2 regions of the Tissierella sp. MB52-C2 genome follow, and region 1 is predicted to be linked to the other one. Evidence: riboswitches for the same ligand, from Rfam matches in the RefSeq annotation. Region 1 holds a riboswitch; the other holds the start of a gene.

Region 1 (7,723 bases):
AATATATTTCAGATAGATTTAATGGACATCGAGTTATTAAAATCTATGGAGCGGAGGATTATACTAATAATGAATTTCAGCAGGTAAATATTACAACGGGGTCTGCTATATATAAAAGTAGAAATCTAAGGGTACTTCTACAAGTGCTTTCAATGATTTGCTCCTATATGTCATATTTTATAGTCCTTGGAATGAGTGTTTTCTTTGTAGCTAAGGATATATTAAATGTAGGAGAAAGTGGTTCAGGAAAGTCTACGATATTAAAAGCAATCAATGACGAATATGGAGATTGCAAGGGAGAAGTTCTCGCAAATAATATTCCTATAAAAGAATATTATTTAGTTGATAATCTTGCATTAGTTGATCAGGAGCCTTATATCTTCAAGGGAAGCATAGAAGAAAATATCAAGCTTGGTCGTGAAATAGAAGATGAGGATTTCTTTAGCTAGAGCATTAGTCAGAAATACTCCAATTCTGCTATTAGATGAAATTAGCTCTTCTTTAGATAATAAGCTTGGAAGAAAAATAGAAGAATATTTATTAAAAAGAGATGACCTTACTGTCTTACTTGTTACTCATAAAGTGAACGAGGATTTTACTAAATATTATGATGATATAATAAGATTTGAAGAAGGTAGACTAGTAGATTTAAATATTAACTAAGAAATACTCCAGTCATTAAAGACTGGAGTATTTTTTAACATTCAACTAATTTTATGTAACAAGTTACAACTATTAAAACAGTTATGATACAATAAAATCATAAACAGCAAGGTAATTAGTAATCTGAAAGGATGGTCCAATTGAAAAAGCGGATATATAAATTAATTGACAGAATTGATAACCTAGAGAGAGTAAGAAAACTATATGTTTTTCTACTTATCTTTTCCATAGTTTCTCTATTAGTTATTGTGAATTATTGTTATATATCTACTTTTAAGGATGTAAAAGTATTATATGCTCAATATACTAAAGATCGGATTATAGATATGAAAAAGGATTTTCTTGAGGATTCTGTTAATAATATGATAAATAATATTCAACAAATAAAAGTTGAAAAAATAGAAGTAAATAGAAACCGTATAAATAGAGCTGCTAAAGTTATAGGAGAATATTATGAATCAAAGAAAGGTGATTTTTTAGAAAAAACCATTGACTACTTTGAGACAGGAACTATAAAAGGGACTTTCGACATATTTATATTGGATAGGTTTACAGATAAAATCTTATATCAAAATAATATAAAATATATGGAGAATACAAGAAATATCTATGATTATATTGATGATTTAAAGAAAGAGTCGATAGTATATAATGAAGATAATTATGGAAAGTACTATATTTTTTATGGAGTTACTGAAGACTACATAAAATATGCAACCATGGAATCCATAAAAAAAAGGATACATAGTGATAGTTTTGAAAATGATGCTTATATTTGGATTAATGAGGTTGTAAATTATGAAGGTGGAGATAATTATGCTATCCGGCTTATTCATCCAAATCTAAAAGACACAGAAGGTATGTATTTATCTACAAAAATGCAAGATATTGAAGGTAATTATCCTTACCTGACAGAACTCAATGGAATTAAAGAAAATGGGGAAATACATTTTACCTATTTTTTTAAAAAGAAAACATGTGATGAAGTTGCTGAAAAATTAACTTATGCAAAGTTATATAAAGAATATAACTGGATTATTGCAATGGGTGTTTATTTCGATGAAATTCAACCATATATAGACGAAATTTCTAAGGATGGTGATAAAGCTATTTCTAAAATGATTACACTGGTAGGAGTCTTATCACTTGGATTAATCCTTATAGGAATTTTAGTAGTATTAATTCTAGAACATTGGTATTATCAAAATTCTAATAAAAAATTAAGAGAAGAATTAAATATAGATGAACTCACTAAGGCTTTTAATAGGAGAGCTGCAACAAAAAAGTTGCAAGAAACATTTTATTCATTTGAAAGATATAATAGTATTTTTGCCATTATTATCTTTGACATAGATGATTTCAAAAAAATAAATGATAGTTATGGGCACGACGTAGGGGATAGAGTTTTAAGAAATCTTGTAGAAATCATAAACAAATCTACAAGGAAAACAGACTTTCTTTATAGATGGGGAGGGGAAGAATTTATTCTTATTTGTGAGGGGCTAAAAGAAGAAAGCTTAAATTCATTTACAGATAAGATATTAAAAGATGTAGAAGATTTTCAATATGAAAGTCAAGGAGAAAAATATCATATAACTATATCAATAGGTGCTTCTTATTTTAATAAAGATGATGAAGACTTTTTATCCGTAGTTAAAAGAGCTGATATGGCTCTGTATAATTCTAAGAGAGAGGGAAAGAACAGAGCTACACTTAATATATAATATGATTAAATAAGGATGTGATTTTATGGAATTACAAGGAGAACATAATATAGCAAAGGTTTTTACCGATAATCTTGAAGATGGTGCAAAGGAACAGATACTTGAATTACTAAATCAAGATTTTGTTAAGGATTCTAAAGTTCGAATAATGCCTGATGTTCATCAAGGTATGGGGTGTGTAATTGGCTTTACAGCTGATATGGGAGATAAGGTAATACCCAATATTGTTGGAGTTGATATAGGATGTGGCATGCTTACTGTAGAGCTTGGACATATAGATATAGATTTACCTAAATTAGATGATATAATACACAAAAGAATTCCGTCAGGCAAATCTACTCATAATGAAAGGAAATCCAAATTTGACAAATTAAATGATTTATATTGTTTTAGAGATTTGAAGGATACCAAAAGAATTGAAAGAAGTATAGGAACATTAGGTGGAGGCAATCATTTCATTGAAGTCGGAGTAGATAGTAAAAACAACAAATACTTAGTGATCCATTCAGGCAGTAGAAATCTAGGGAAACAAGTTGCAGAGATATATCAAAGGCTAGCTATAGATTTATGTAGTGGAAAAGAAGATTACTTTATTAAAAGAGATGAAATAATTACTGGATATAAAGCAGAAGGTAAAAGAAAAGAAATAAAGAAGGTGCTTGAAGAACTAAAAAAGGAATATGATAATCTCCAACCTAGCTATCCAAAAGCATTATGTTATTTAACTGGAGAATATAGAGAAAAGTATTTACATGATATGAAAATTTGTCAAGAATATGCAAGCTTAAATCGTGAAGTGATGGTAGATATCATCCTACAATCTTTATTTAAAAAAGGATTGCATGAGTTTACCTACTTTGAAACCATTCATAACTATATTAATTTCAAAGATAATATTATTAGGAAAGGGGCTATATCAGCTTATGAGGGAGAGAAAGTTTTAATCCCTATAAACATGCGAGATGGTTCCATAGTTGCCATAGGAAAGGGAAATCCAGATTGGAACTATTCAGCTCCCCATGGTGCAGGAAGACTTATGAGCAGAAATGTTGCAAAGGAATCTGTTAATTTAGATGATTTTAGAAAAAGTATGGAAGGTATATATTCTACATCAGTAAATGAATACACATTAGATGAATCGCCTTTTGCCTATAAGCCTATAGAAGAAATACTCAATAATATTACTGAAACTGCCAAGATTGTAGATATAATAAGGCCAATATATAATTTTAAAGCATAGGAAAAATATTGTTGACATATTTAGACCCCTATGCTAATATGATTAATAACTTAATAGCTTTACTTATCAAGAGTTAGGGTAGAGAATTAGCTCTATGACCCTACGCCAACCTGTTATTTAACAAGGTGGTTCTGCTAATGCCGATAAGAGAGATTTCATAGAAAATCAACCTTCTTAGCATTAGCTAAGAAGGTTTTTTTAATTACAATTTAATATTTTCTTATCTAGAGTGGTGGAGGGACTGGCCCAATGAAACCCAGCAACAGTTTTAAGCTATGGCTTAAAAAATGTGCTAATTCCTGCGGTGAAAACTGAGAGATAAGAAGTGGAGTTATATTTTTATATAAAAAATCCCTTCTTATCTTAGAAGGGATTTTTCAATTATAAAAGGGGGAGTAAAAGATGAAAAAGGAAATCGAATATTTAAATGAAGGCTTGAGATTAGTATATATGGGTGGGTCTAATATATGGGTTTAGTAATCAATGAAAATATTTTAGCAATAGATTTATTAAGAAAGGATAATATAGACATTGATCTTCAAGGCGACTCTCAGGATTCTCTAAAGGTATTAGTATTAAATTTAATGCCAAATAAATTGGATACTGAATATCAACTATTAAGATTATTGGGAAATAGTTTTGTAGACATACAGGTAGATTTTCTATATGTAAGATCACATAAACCTAAAAATACAAACTTGAATTACCTAGAAAGAGCTTATAAAACATTAGAGCAAATAAAAAATACAAACTATGATGGAATGATAATGACAGGTGCCCCCTTAGAATTTGTGGATTTTGATGATATATCTTATTGGAATGAGTTAAAGCTTATAATGGATTATTCTAATAAATATGTTAAGTCCACTATATATCTATGTTGGGCAGCAGTAGCAGGACTATATTATAACTATAAAATACCTAAACACATCATTGATAAAAAGGTAGTAGGAATATTTAGTCATGAAATCATAGGAAGAAATTCTCTATTATTTAAAGGGCTTGAACAAGAAATAATCTCCCCACATTCTAGATATTTTGAAATTAGGGAGGAGGATATAAGAGATATAAGGGAATTAGAGGTTTTATCTAAATCTAATGATGTGGGAATATATATATTGGCTGAAAGAGAAGGAAAGGCAATATATATTACAGGACATCCAGAATATAATACAGATACTTTAGAAAATGAATATAAAAGGGATAGAAATAAAGGGTTAGCACCTGATTTGCCTAGAAATTATTTTCCCAATGATGATTTTTCTCTAGTACCTAGAAATACATGGAGGAATCATTCACAGATATTAATGGATAACTGGATAAGATATTGTTTAGTGTAAGAAAAGGGGTGTAGCAATGTTAAATATTGGGTTATTAGGATTGGGAGTAGTAGGAATAGGTATTGTCCAGATATTAGAAGAGAGAAAAGATTATTTAGAAAAGTTTATAAAAAAGGAAATTAATATATCTAAGATACTGGTAAAGGACATAGAGAAGATAAGAGATATTGAAATAGATAGAAGAAAGCTTACTACAGATATTCATGAAATAATCGAAGACAATAGTATTGATGTAATTATTGAAGTTATGGGTGGTTTAGATAAGCCCTATGAATATATAAAAGAAGCATTAAGTAGAGGAAAGAATGTGATCACAGCAAATAAAGCTGTAGTAGCAAAATATTTAGAGGAGTTAACAGATTTAGCAAGAAAAAATAACAGACTTTTTCTATATGAAGCTAGTGTAGGTGGAGGAATCCCAATTATAAAACCATTAAAGGAGCAAATAAATATAAATGAAATACAGGAAATAAGAGGGATTTTAAATGGGACTTCTAATTATATACTGACAAGGATGGTAACAGATGATTTAAGTTTCAAAGAAGCCCTAGAAATAAGTCAAAATTTAGGTTATGCAGAAGCAGACCCTACTGATGATATTGAAGGTTATGATACTAGAAGAAAACTTAGAATTTTATCTACGATTGCATTTAAAGATAGGATAAATGAAGATAATATCTCATGCTATGGCATCAATAGCATAAATTTTAAAGATATAAAAAATATAAAAAACATGAATTGTACGATTAAATTGTTAGGTACAGCAGTCTTAAATAATAATAAATACTATGCTTCTGTTGAGCCAGTTATTTTGAGTCAGGATTCTTATCTGGGAAAAGTTGATAATGCTAAAAACTTAGTTTCTTTTATAGGAGATATGGTTGGAGAATTAAGGTTTTTTGGAGAAGGTGCCGGGAGATTTCCTACAGCTAATGCAGTATTAAGTGATTTAATAGACATTACAACCAATACTTATCCAAAAATGAGTTTGGGAGTGAATATAGATTTAGATAATATGAACAGATTATATAAAGGAAAATATTATATGAGAATTGACACTAGAGAAAATACTGAAGATAAAATAGAAAAATATATTAAGGAAAATGGGATTATAGAAAATATGATTGAGAAGAAAGAGGGCATTATATTTACAACTAAATCCATATCAAAAGAAAAATTAGAAAGAATGACAGATTTATTTAAGATAGATAAGAAAGATTACTTCACTGCAAGATTAGAAGTATAAAAAGGGTGTGATTTCATGATTGTTCAAAAATATGGCGGGAGTTCTTTAGAAACTACTGATAAAATTATTCAAGTAGCTAAAAAAATAATTGAAAGAAAGAGAACTGCTAAAAATATTGTAGTTGCAGTTTCAGCTATGGGAAAGACTACAGATCGATTGATTGAATTAGCAAAAGAAATATCTTCAGATCCTATAGAAAGAGAATTAGATGTATTGTTGTCCATAGGAGAACAACAGACAATATCCTTATTATCCATGGCATTAAATAATTTGGGGCATAAAGCTATTTCTTTGACAGGAACACAAGCTAGAATAAATACTAAAGGAAATTATACTAGGGCCAGTATAGAAGATATTGAAAAAAGTATAATAAACAAATATTTAGAAGAAGGCAATATAGTAGTTATAGCAGGTTTTCAAGGTGTTAATGAAAAAGGAGATATTACAACTTTGGGAAGGGGAGGCTCTGACACTACTGCTGTAGCTTTAGCTGCTAAATTTAACTGTCCTTGTGAAATATATACAGATGTAGATGGAATATATTCCATAGATCCTAGATTATACGAAGGGCCTTGTAAAATATCAAAAATAAATTATGATATTGCCTTGGAAATGGCTAGATTAGGTGCTAAGGTAGTTGATAAAAGAGCTTTAGCCTTGGGAAAGAGATATGACGTGCCAATATATGTTGGAGATAGCTTTAAAGACCAATTGGGAACCAGAATAGGAGGGGAAAGCATGGAAGAATTGAAAATATTATCATTGATGGTAGATGATAACCAAGTAGAAGTAAGGATAAAAAATATTCCAAACAAAATAGACAAATTATCTAATGTATTTAGAATATTAGGGAGATATAATTTAGATATTGGAATGGCAGAAAATAATTTAATAGATGAAGATATAAATATATCCTTTATATGCTCAAAAGAGTATATGAAATTATTCCCCTCCATAAAGAAGGATATAGTAAACAATGTAGATAGACTTATAGATGTGGAAATAAATGATACTACTAGAATATCCATAGTAGGTACTGGGAGAATAAATCAAGCTAAGGTCACATCAGAGATATTCGATATAGTAAAAGAATCTGGTATAAAATATAAGAAATTCTGCACATCTGAACTAAGCTTATCCTATTATTTTGAAAAAGCAGAAGTGAAAAACTTAATCAATAGATTAGCGAAGAATTTTAATTTATAATACAAATAAGAAGATGATTTCTGTATTGAGCAGAGATTATCTTTTTTATTTTTAAATATATTGTGTTAACTCTATTAAAAGAGGGTATTATATACATAAGTTAGGCATGCCTAACTTAATACAATTACGGAGGAAGATTATGAACATAAATAAAGAAGATTATTTAAAGGCGATTTATGAGCTAGGTGGTGACAAGGAGCAGGTTAGCAATAAGAATATAGCTAGAGCACTTAATATATCACCTCCCTCTGTATCAGAGATGATAAAAAAGCTATTACAAGATGGCTATGTTGAATATACAGTG
Region 2 (7,723 bases), 810 kb from region 1:
AAAAACTCATCTCTTACTTGTTTTATCTGTGAAACACTAACCCCTGTACCAGTTTGAAATCTTCCATCTGTTTTATAGTAATTATCCTTATGTAGAGCAGATTGTCTTACATAATATGGATTATTTGCATTAGATATATTATGTGAAATTGTATTCAAGGACGTCTTTGTTGCTTGTAGTCCTGATATTGATATATATAATCCTCCAAATGACATATCTTACACCTTCCTATCAAAAATACTATTACCATTTTCTTTTACATCTTTGTTACCATAATTAGGACTCATAGGGCTGCTAGTAATTAGGTTCATATTGAAATCAACCCAATCAAGGTTTTCCATTATTAAATCATTGTTTACTTTGTTTCTCAAGGAAAGTTCTTCCATTATATTTGTCATTTCTTCCTTAATATTGGTCAATATTTTATTATCTTCTGGGAATTTTTCTATGACAAAAGAAATAGGAGTGTTTATTGCCACTCCCCAGGTATCTAGAAATCTTTCTCTTTCTTCTTCTAAAAGAGCCATTTGATTTACCAAGACTTCTTCCAGTCTAGTAATTTCTTCTAGTTCCTGTACATTATTAGATATAATTATATCTGTTTTCTTGAAGGATAAATCCCTTAGTTCTATTAAAATCCTTAATTCTTTATTAAGAATTTCTTCTAATTCTTCTTTAAACGTCATTTCTCCACCAACCATTATATTTTTTTATCAAAAGTAATATCTTCAATCATCTTTTCAGCTATTTTCATTCCATCTATTTTATAAGTTCCTGTTTGTACTTGTTTTTTAATATCTTCTACCTTGTCTATTCGTATTTCTTCTAATTCTTTTACTTTCTTTAAAGCGTGTTGAAACTCAATGGCCTGTTCCGATAGTTTAACTTGGTCTTTATCTTTTGTGTTATTGTCTTTAACTTTTTTAACACCAGCGTTTTCATTATACACTTTAAAGACATTGTTAATCTTATTTATTCTCATAAAAAAACACCCCTCTTCCCTTTCAATATTATTATCGGTAAGATAAGGTGTTTCTTTAGCTTTTTTATCTTTTTTTTCCATATTTATCTGCTAATCTAAACTTTTCATCTCTTTTACTTAAGTCTAATTTAGACCTTGCTGCATCTACTACTGCACCAAGTTCTCTTTGTATTCCTGAAGCACATTTATCACAAAATCTTCCTGTCCTAATACTTGTGCCACAGCTTTCACATTCTAATATAAGATTACTTCCTTCTCCTATTTCTAGTCTTCCTCCTCTTAGAAAGTCTATAATCTTTTTTGAATCTACTTCTGTCTTTTCACTAACTTCTTGAATATTTGCCCCTGGACTATCATATAGATATTCTCTTACCTTTTGAAAATCTTCTTCATCATCTCTTCTACAAGTTGGACATACTCTAAATCCATCATAATTATAAATCTTTCCACATCTACTACAGTTCTTTACATTCATCTTTTCACATCCTTTTCTTATAACGAATAGGAAAGTTCCACCTTAATATCCTATATAAAGGGACTTTCCCCAAATGAATTTCAAAATGCTACCTTGTAATGCTTCAACAGAGGTCTTTTTTACTTGAGGTTAGAGCAATGGCTCTGACTTCCCTAGCACCATTATTTATAAGTAGTCTAGCACATTCTTCCATAGTTGCTCCTGTAGTTATAATATCGTCCACTAAGAGTATTTTCTTTCCTTTTATTTCCTTGGGACTTTTTATGTTAAATGAATCTTTAAGATTTGTAACTCTATTTATCTTGGTTAAATGAGATTGTTCCTTTGTCCATTTTGTTTTTATTAAATTCTTCTTAGATAGGGGGATATTTAGCTTTTTTCCTATAAAGCTTCCTAATAGTTCAGCTTGGTTATATCCTCTTATGGCTTCTTTTCTATTATGAAGTGGTATATACATTATTAAATCTATATTCTTATGTATGTTATTCTTTGTTATGGTTTCTATTATAATATCACCAAGAGGCCTATATAGATAGTTTTTTCCGTTAAATTTATAATCCCCTATGATTTCCCTAATAAATCTATTATATCCCATGGAATAGCAGATTCTTTTAATATAGGGGGAATTTAATTCTAGTTCTTTATGGAATATTTCCAACCTTCCATAACAATCTTTGCATATATACCCAGTTATATTACTATTATTCTCTTTACAAAAAAGACAAATATTATTTTTTCTGAATAGCAACATAAATTATTCCTCCATGAAAATAGACATATAGCTTCTAATTTTCTTATCTAAGGCTGAATATCTCTTTGTTATTCTATTATTATTTATCATCATAGATAAATACCGTTCTTCTCCTACTAATACTACTAGTTTTCTTGCCCTTGTAATGGCAGTATATAATAGGTTTCTAGTCAAAAGCATGGGTGGTCCCCATGTAATCGGCATTATAACTACTGGAAATTCTGAACCTTGGGATTTATGTACCGTGGTAGCATAGGCTAATTTCAATTCATCTAATTGATTGAACTCATATTCCACTTCTTTTTCCTCATCAAAGAGAACCTTCATAGTTCTATCTTCTTCATCTATATCTATGATAAATCCAAAATCTCCATTAAATACTCCCTCACCCTTATTTATTTCTATTCCATTTTTCACTGTCTTCCATTCAGTAGTATAATTATTTTTTATCTGCATTACTTTATCGCCAACTCTAAATAATTCTCCACCTATTTCTTTTTCTTCCTTATTATCGCTTTTTGGATTTAAAGCTGATTGCAAATGTTTATTTAGAGAATTAATACCTACATCTCCTTTTTTCATTGGAGTTAGGACTTGAATATCCCTTACTTTATCTACTCCATAAAACTGTGGAAGTCTTTCATTACAAAGTTCTACTACTGTATCTAAAATGGATTTCGTATTGTCTCCCCTTAAAAAATAAAAATCCTTTTCTTTTTTATTTAAGATTGGGTCTTCTCCCTTATTTATTTTATGAGCATTGACTATTATCATGCTTTCTTCTGACTGTCTAAAGATTTCATCTAACCTTACTACCTTAATTGCTCCTGACTCTATTATATCTTTTAATACATTTCCTGCACCTACAGATGGTAATTGATCTATATCTCCCACTAGAACTACTCTAGTTCCTGGATTTAATGCTTTAAGTAAAGAATTCATAAGTAATATGTCTATCATTGAAGATTCGTCTATAATTATTAAATCCCCTTCTATGGCATTGTCTTCGTCTTTTCCAAATGCCATACTTTCTTCTTCCATAAATGAGTATTCTAGTAATCTATGTATTGTTTTTGCTTCTTTTCCTGTGGTTTCTGTCATTCTCTTTGCTGCTCTGCCTGTGGGAGCTGCCAATATAACTGAAAGTTCCAAGTCTTCACATATTTTAATTATGGCATTTATAGTAGTAGTCTTCCCTGTACCTGGACCACCAGTAATTACTACTAGACCGTTTTCTAAGGATTCCTTTATGGCTAATATTTGTTTTTCAGCAAATAGAATAGTTTCTTCTTCCTCTATTCTCTTTATTTCTTTTTCCACATCTATCTTTAATTCATCCAATTTTACCTGAGATAATTGTACTAGTTTTTTACTTACATTATTTTCTGCTATATGAAAAGGAGTATAATAAACCAAAGTATCCTTATTGTCTTTAACTATATGAATACTTCCCTTAAGTCCTAGGTTTCTTATGCCTTCTTCAATTAAATTTTCTTCTGTCTCTAATAATTCTTTAGTATCTGATATTAATTCTTCTTTAGGTACATAGGAATGTCCATTTCCAGCCCATTTCATTATGATATATTTTAATCCAGCTTCTACTCTATGAAGGGATTCCTTATTTATCCCCATTTTTTCTGCAATTTTATCTGCTGTTTTAAAACCTATACCATAGATGTCTTCTGATAATCTATAGGGATTTTCCATTATTATATTTATTGTGTCTTTACCATATTTTTTATATATCTTTATTCCATAGTTTACTGTAATTCCATATTGCTGTAAAAACACCATTATATCTCTTACTTCTCTTTGTTCTTCATAGGCTTCAACTATTGTTTCTAGCTTTTTATCTCCAATTCCGCTGATTTCCCTTAGCTTTTCAGGATTATATTGGATGACTTCCAAGGAATCTAGTCCAAATTTTTCTACTATTCTCTTGGCTGTCTTTGGTCCAATATGAGGTATAAGCCCAGAGGAAAGATAGTTTTCTATTCCCTTTAGTGTAGATGGTACTACTATTTCTAAACTTGTAAAAGCTAATTGTTCTCCATAAGTAGGATGATAAATCCATTCCCCTTCCACTTTTACAGTCTCTTCTAAATTAATAAAGGGAGTATTTCCTACTATGGTAACTGGACCATCAGATGTATTAAGTTTTGCAACTGTATAACCATTAGACTCATTTCTAAATCTAACTTCTTCGATGATACCCTCTAGTAACATATACTCGCCTCCCTTATTGGTTATTCACTGGAGATTTATTGAGAGGGTTATCCTCTCAATAAATCAACTTTGTCTGTTTTCTCCCATGGTAAATCTAAATCTTCTCGTCCAAAGTGTCCATAAGCTGCTAATTGACTATAGATTGGTCTTTTCAGGTCTAGATTTTTTATAATAGCTGCTGGTCTTAGGTCAAAATGTTTTCTTACTAACTCCTCTATTTCTCCATCAGTTATTTTGCCTGTACCAAAAGTATCTACATAAATAGACAATGGTCTAGCTACTCCTATGGCATAGGCAAGACCTACTTCACATTTATCTGCTAATCCTGCTGCTACTACGTTTTTCGCCACATATCTTGCCGCATATGCAGCTGAACGGTCTACCTTTGTAGGGTCTTTTCCTGAAAATGCTCCACCGCCATGTCTTGCATATCCACCGTAAGTATCTACTATTATTTTTCTTCCAGTTAAACCTGCATCTCCCATAGGTCCACCTATTACAAATCTACCTGTAGGATTTACATAGTATTTTGTATTTTCGTCTAATAGTTCTTTAGGAATTATTTCCATTATTACATGATTTATTATATCCTCTCTTATGGTATCTAGGGATACATCTCGGCTATGTTGAGTTGATACTACTACATTTTCTATTCTTACTGGCTTGTCGTTATGGTACTCCACTGTTACTTGAGTCTTTCCATCTGGTCTTAGATATTCTAATGTACCATTTTTTCTTACATCTGTTAATCTCTTAGCTAGTTTATGGGCTAAGGATATAGGTAGTGGCATTAATTCCTTAGTTTCATTACAAGCATAACCAAACATCATCCCTTGATCTCCAGCACCTACTTGGTCTAATAAATCTTTAGAATCTATTTTCTGCTCCAATGCCTTATCTACTCCCATGGCAATATCTCCTGATTGCTCATTTATAGAAGTTAGTACTGCACACGTATCTGAGTCAAATCCATACTTTGCTCTAGTATATCCTATTTTTTCTATGGTTTCACGAGCAATCTTAGGAATATCTACATAACATTTTGTAGTGATTTCACCTATTACTAGTATCATTCCTGTAGTCACTGTAGTCTCACAAGCAACTCTTGCATCTGGGTCCTTTTCTAATATTGCATCAAGTATGGAATCAGATATTTGATCACATACTTTATCCGGATGTCCTTCTGTTACTGATTCAGAAGTAAATAACCATTTTTTCATTAAATTCCCTCCCCTTTTAAGTTTGATGTTGCGTTTGACCTACCATCAACTTACTGACGTTCGCTGTGTTAGGTCATTTCCCGCAGTTTCGCAACTCAAATCTATTTACTCACTATGCTCGTATAGATTTGGTGCTCATTGCGTTTGACCTACATCAGTTCACTGTCATTCACTGTGTTAGGTCATAAAAAAAAACCTTCTTAAAGAAAAGGTCTTAGCATTTGCTTTACCTCATCTTTCAGAACTTAGTTCTGCGGGATTTAGCACCTTGTATATAAAATACTGGTTGCTGGGTTTCGTCGGGCCCGTACCCTCCACCTCTCTTGATAAGGAACTATATTTTTTTATCTACATAACATTTTATCATAGTGAAAAATCCTAGTCAACAGTTTAAAATATTGAAACTACACTATAGGATATAATGGCTACAATAAACCCTGATGATACAACACCTAATGATATGGCTAATAAGGATTTCTTAAAATCAAGTTTTAATATAGATGCTATAACAGAGCCTGTCCATGCCCCAGTAGTAGGTATTGGTACAGCAACAAATATAAATAGTCCTATAAGACTATATTTCTTTATGGTACCTGATTTTTTCATAGCTCTTTTTTTTACCCAGCCTATGGTCTTTGAAAAAATCACCGTCTTTTCAAAGAATAACATTATAGGATGAAGTAACTTCAATAAAAACGGAACTATAATTATATTTCCTATTATCCCAAGGATTGTACTATGTATTGGACTAAGTCCTAAAGATATACCTAAAGGTATAGCTCCTCTTACTTCTATTATAGGCAACATAGAAAAAAGAATTACCATAATCTCTATTCTTAATTCTTCTATTAAATCTAGCATAAATATTCCTCCAAATGTTCCGATATATATATTATACCTTTATTGACCGAAGTTTTTCAATGAATAAATTATCATTTCTATGAAATTTATGATTTGTCTATGGTAATATGATGTATATATGGGATATACTTCCTAAAAATTAATTACAAAAATGACATGGGAGATGGTTACATGAAAAAATTAAAGATTAAGGTGCCAAATTTAAAAAAATTCAAATCTAGTAAATTAAAAAATGAAAAAAGTAAAAGTGTCAGGACAATTAAATTCAAATTAATTGTAGTCCCTCTAGTATTTCTATTTACGACAATATTGGTAATTGAATTAAGTACATCCTATTTATTTAAGAAAAATATATTAAACGCAAAGAAAAACAATGGGTTCCAATTGGCAGATCAAGTGATTAATAGAATGAACGATAATGAAAGCTCCATTACAACTATTACTGAAGTATTGGAGAATAATATGAAAGCTACAGCTAACTCAGTAATAAAATATCAAGATAGTTTAAGTAATGAAGTCCTAGATAATATTAAGGATAGTTCAATTATAGACAATATCTATTGGTATAATGAAAATATGGAAATGATATATTCCACAGTTCGTGAAGATATTGGATGGCGTGTACCTCCTAATCACCCACTGGATACCTTTATGAAAAGTACTGAAATTCAAATGATAGAGGAAATCAGACAAGATGCGGCATCTGAAAATGGCTCTTACTATAAATTTGGAGCAGTAAAGGGAAAAAATGGTGAATTTGTCCAAGTTGCTATTTCTGCCAATAGCATTCACGATTTAACTGAAAAATTTGAATATCAAAAACTTGTAAACGATTTATCTAAGTCTGCTGATATAGCATACGCAGGATTTATAGATCCTAATAATAAAATAATAGCCCATAGTAATAATGAAAAAATTGGTACAGAAATAAGTGACGCAAATATTATTGAAGCGATCAGTGAAAGAAAAGGATATTCCTCCATTATCAATAATGGAGAAGAAGTATATGAATTTGTAGTCCCTGCAAATATAAATGGAAGATTTTTAGGTGCTTTAAATATAGCTTTATCTATGGAAGATACTAATGCTGCAATTAATAGAAATATGATTATTGTTTTTATAATAGGTCTTACTTCTTTTATTATATTGGGAACCATATTATTTATCACATCTAGAACCATTGCCAGTAGTCTAAACATAGCAAAGAA

The links. Region 1 has a riboswitch for S-adenosylmethionine ahead of metA (homoserine O-succinyltransferase). Riboswitches for the same ligand answer to the same signal wherever they lie in the genome.
Region 2: linked by a shared signal. The riboswitch ahead of metK (methionine adenosyltransferase) and the one ahead of metA (homoserine O-succinyltransferase) in region 1 are both predicted to bind S-adenosylmethionine.

What each region holds. Positions count from the first base shown of each region.
Region 1 covers NZ_CP133261.1:3,748,491-3,756,213, forward strand. The annotation lists gene RBU61_RS18765 (ABC transporter ATP-binding protein) at 1-449, shown strand, start outside; gene RBU61_RS18770 (hypothetical protein) at 430-663, shown strand; gene RBU61_RS18775 (sensor domain-containing diguanylate cyclase) at 804-2,387, shown strand; gene RBU61_RS18780 (RtcB family protein) at 2,413-3,627, shown strand; SAM riboswitch class I at 3,688-3,777, shown strand; SAM riboswitch class I at 3,845-3,952, shown strand; gene metA (homoserine O-succinyltransferase) at 4,095-4,967, shown strand; gene RBU61_RS18790 (homoserine dehydrogenase) at 4,984-6,213, shown strand; gene RBU61_RS18795 (aspartate kinase) at 6,229-7,419, shown strand; gene RBU61_RS18800 (metal-dependent transcriptional regulator) at 7,559-7,723, shown strand, end outside.
Region 2 covers NZ_CP133261.1:2,934,411-2,942,133, forward strand. The annotation lists gene flgK (flagellar hook-associated protein FlgK) at 1-215, opposite strand, end outside; gene RBU61_RS14965 (flagellar protein FlgN) at 219-686, opposite strand; gene flgM (flagellar biosynthesis anti-sigma factor FlgM) at 701-1,063, opposite strand; gene RBU61_RS14975 (TIGR03826 family flagellar region protein) at 1,047-1,457, opposite strand; gene RBU61_RS14980 (ComF family protein) at 1,561-2,208, opposite strand; gene RBU61_RS14985 (ATP-dependent RecD-like DNA helicase) at 2,212-4,434, opposite strand; gene metK (methionine adenosyltransferase) at 4,482-5,654, opposite strand; SAM riboswitch class I at 5,883-5,987, opposite strand; gene RBU61_RS14995 (small multi-drug export protein) at 6,045-6,515, opposite strand; gene RBU61_RS15000 (methyl-accepting chemotaxis protein) at 6,687-7,723, shown strand, end outside.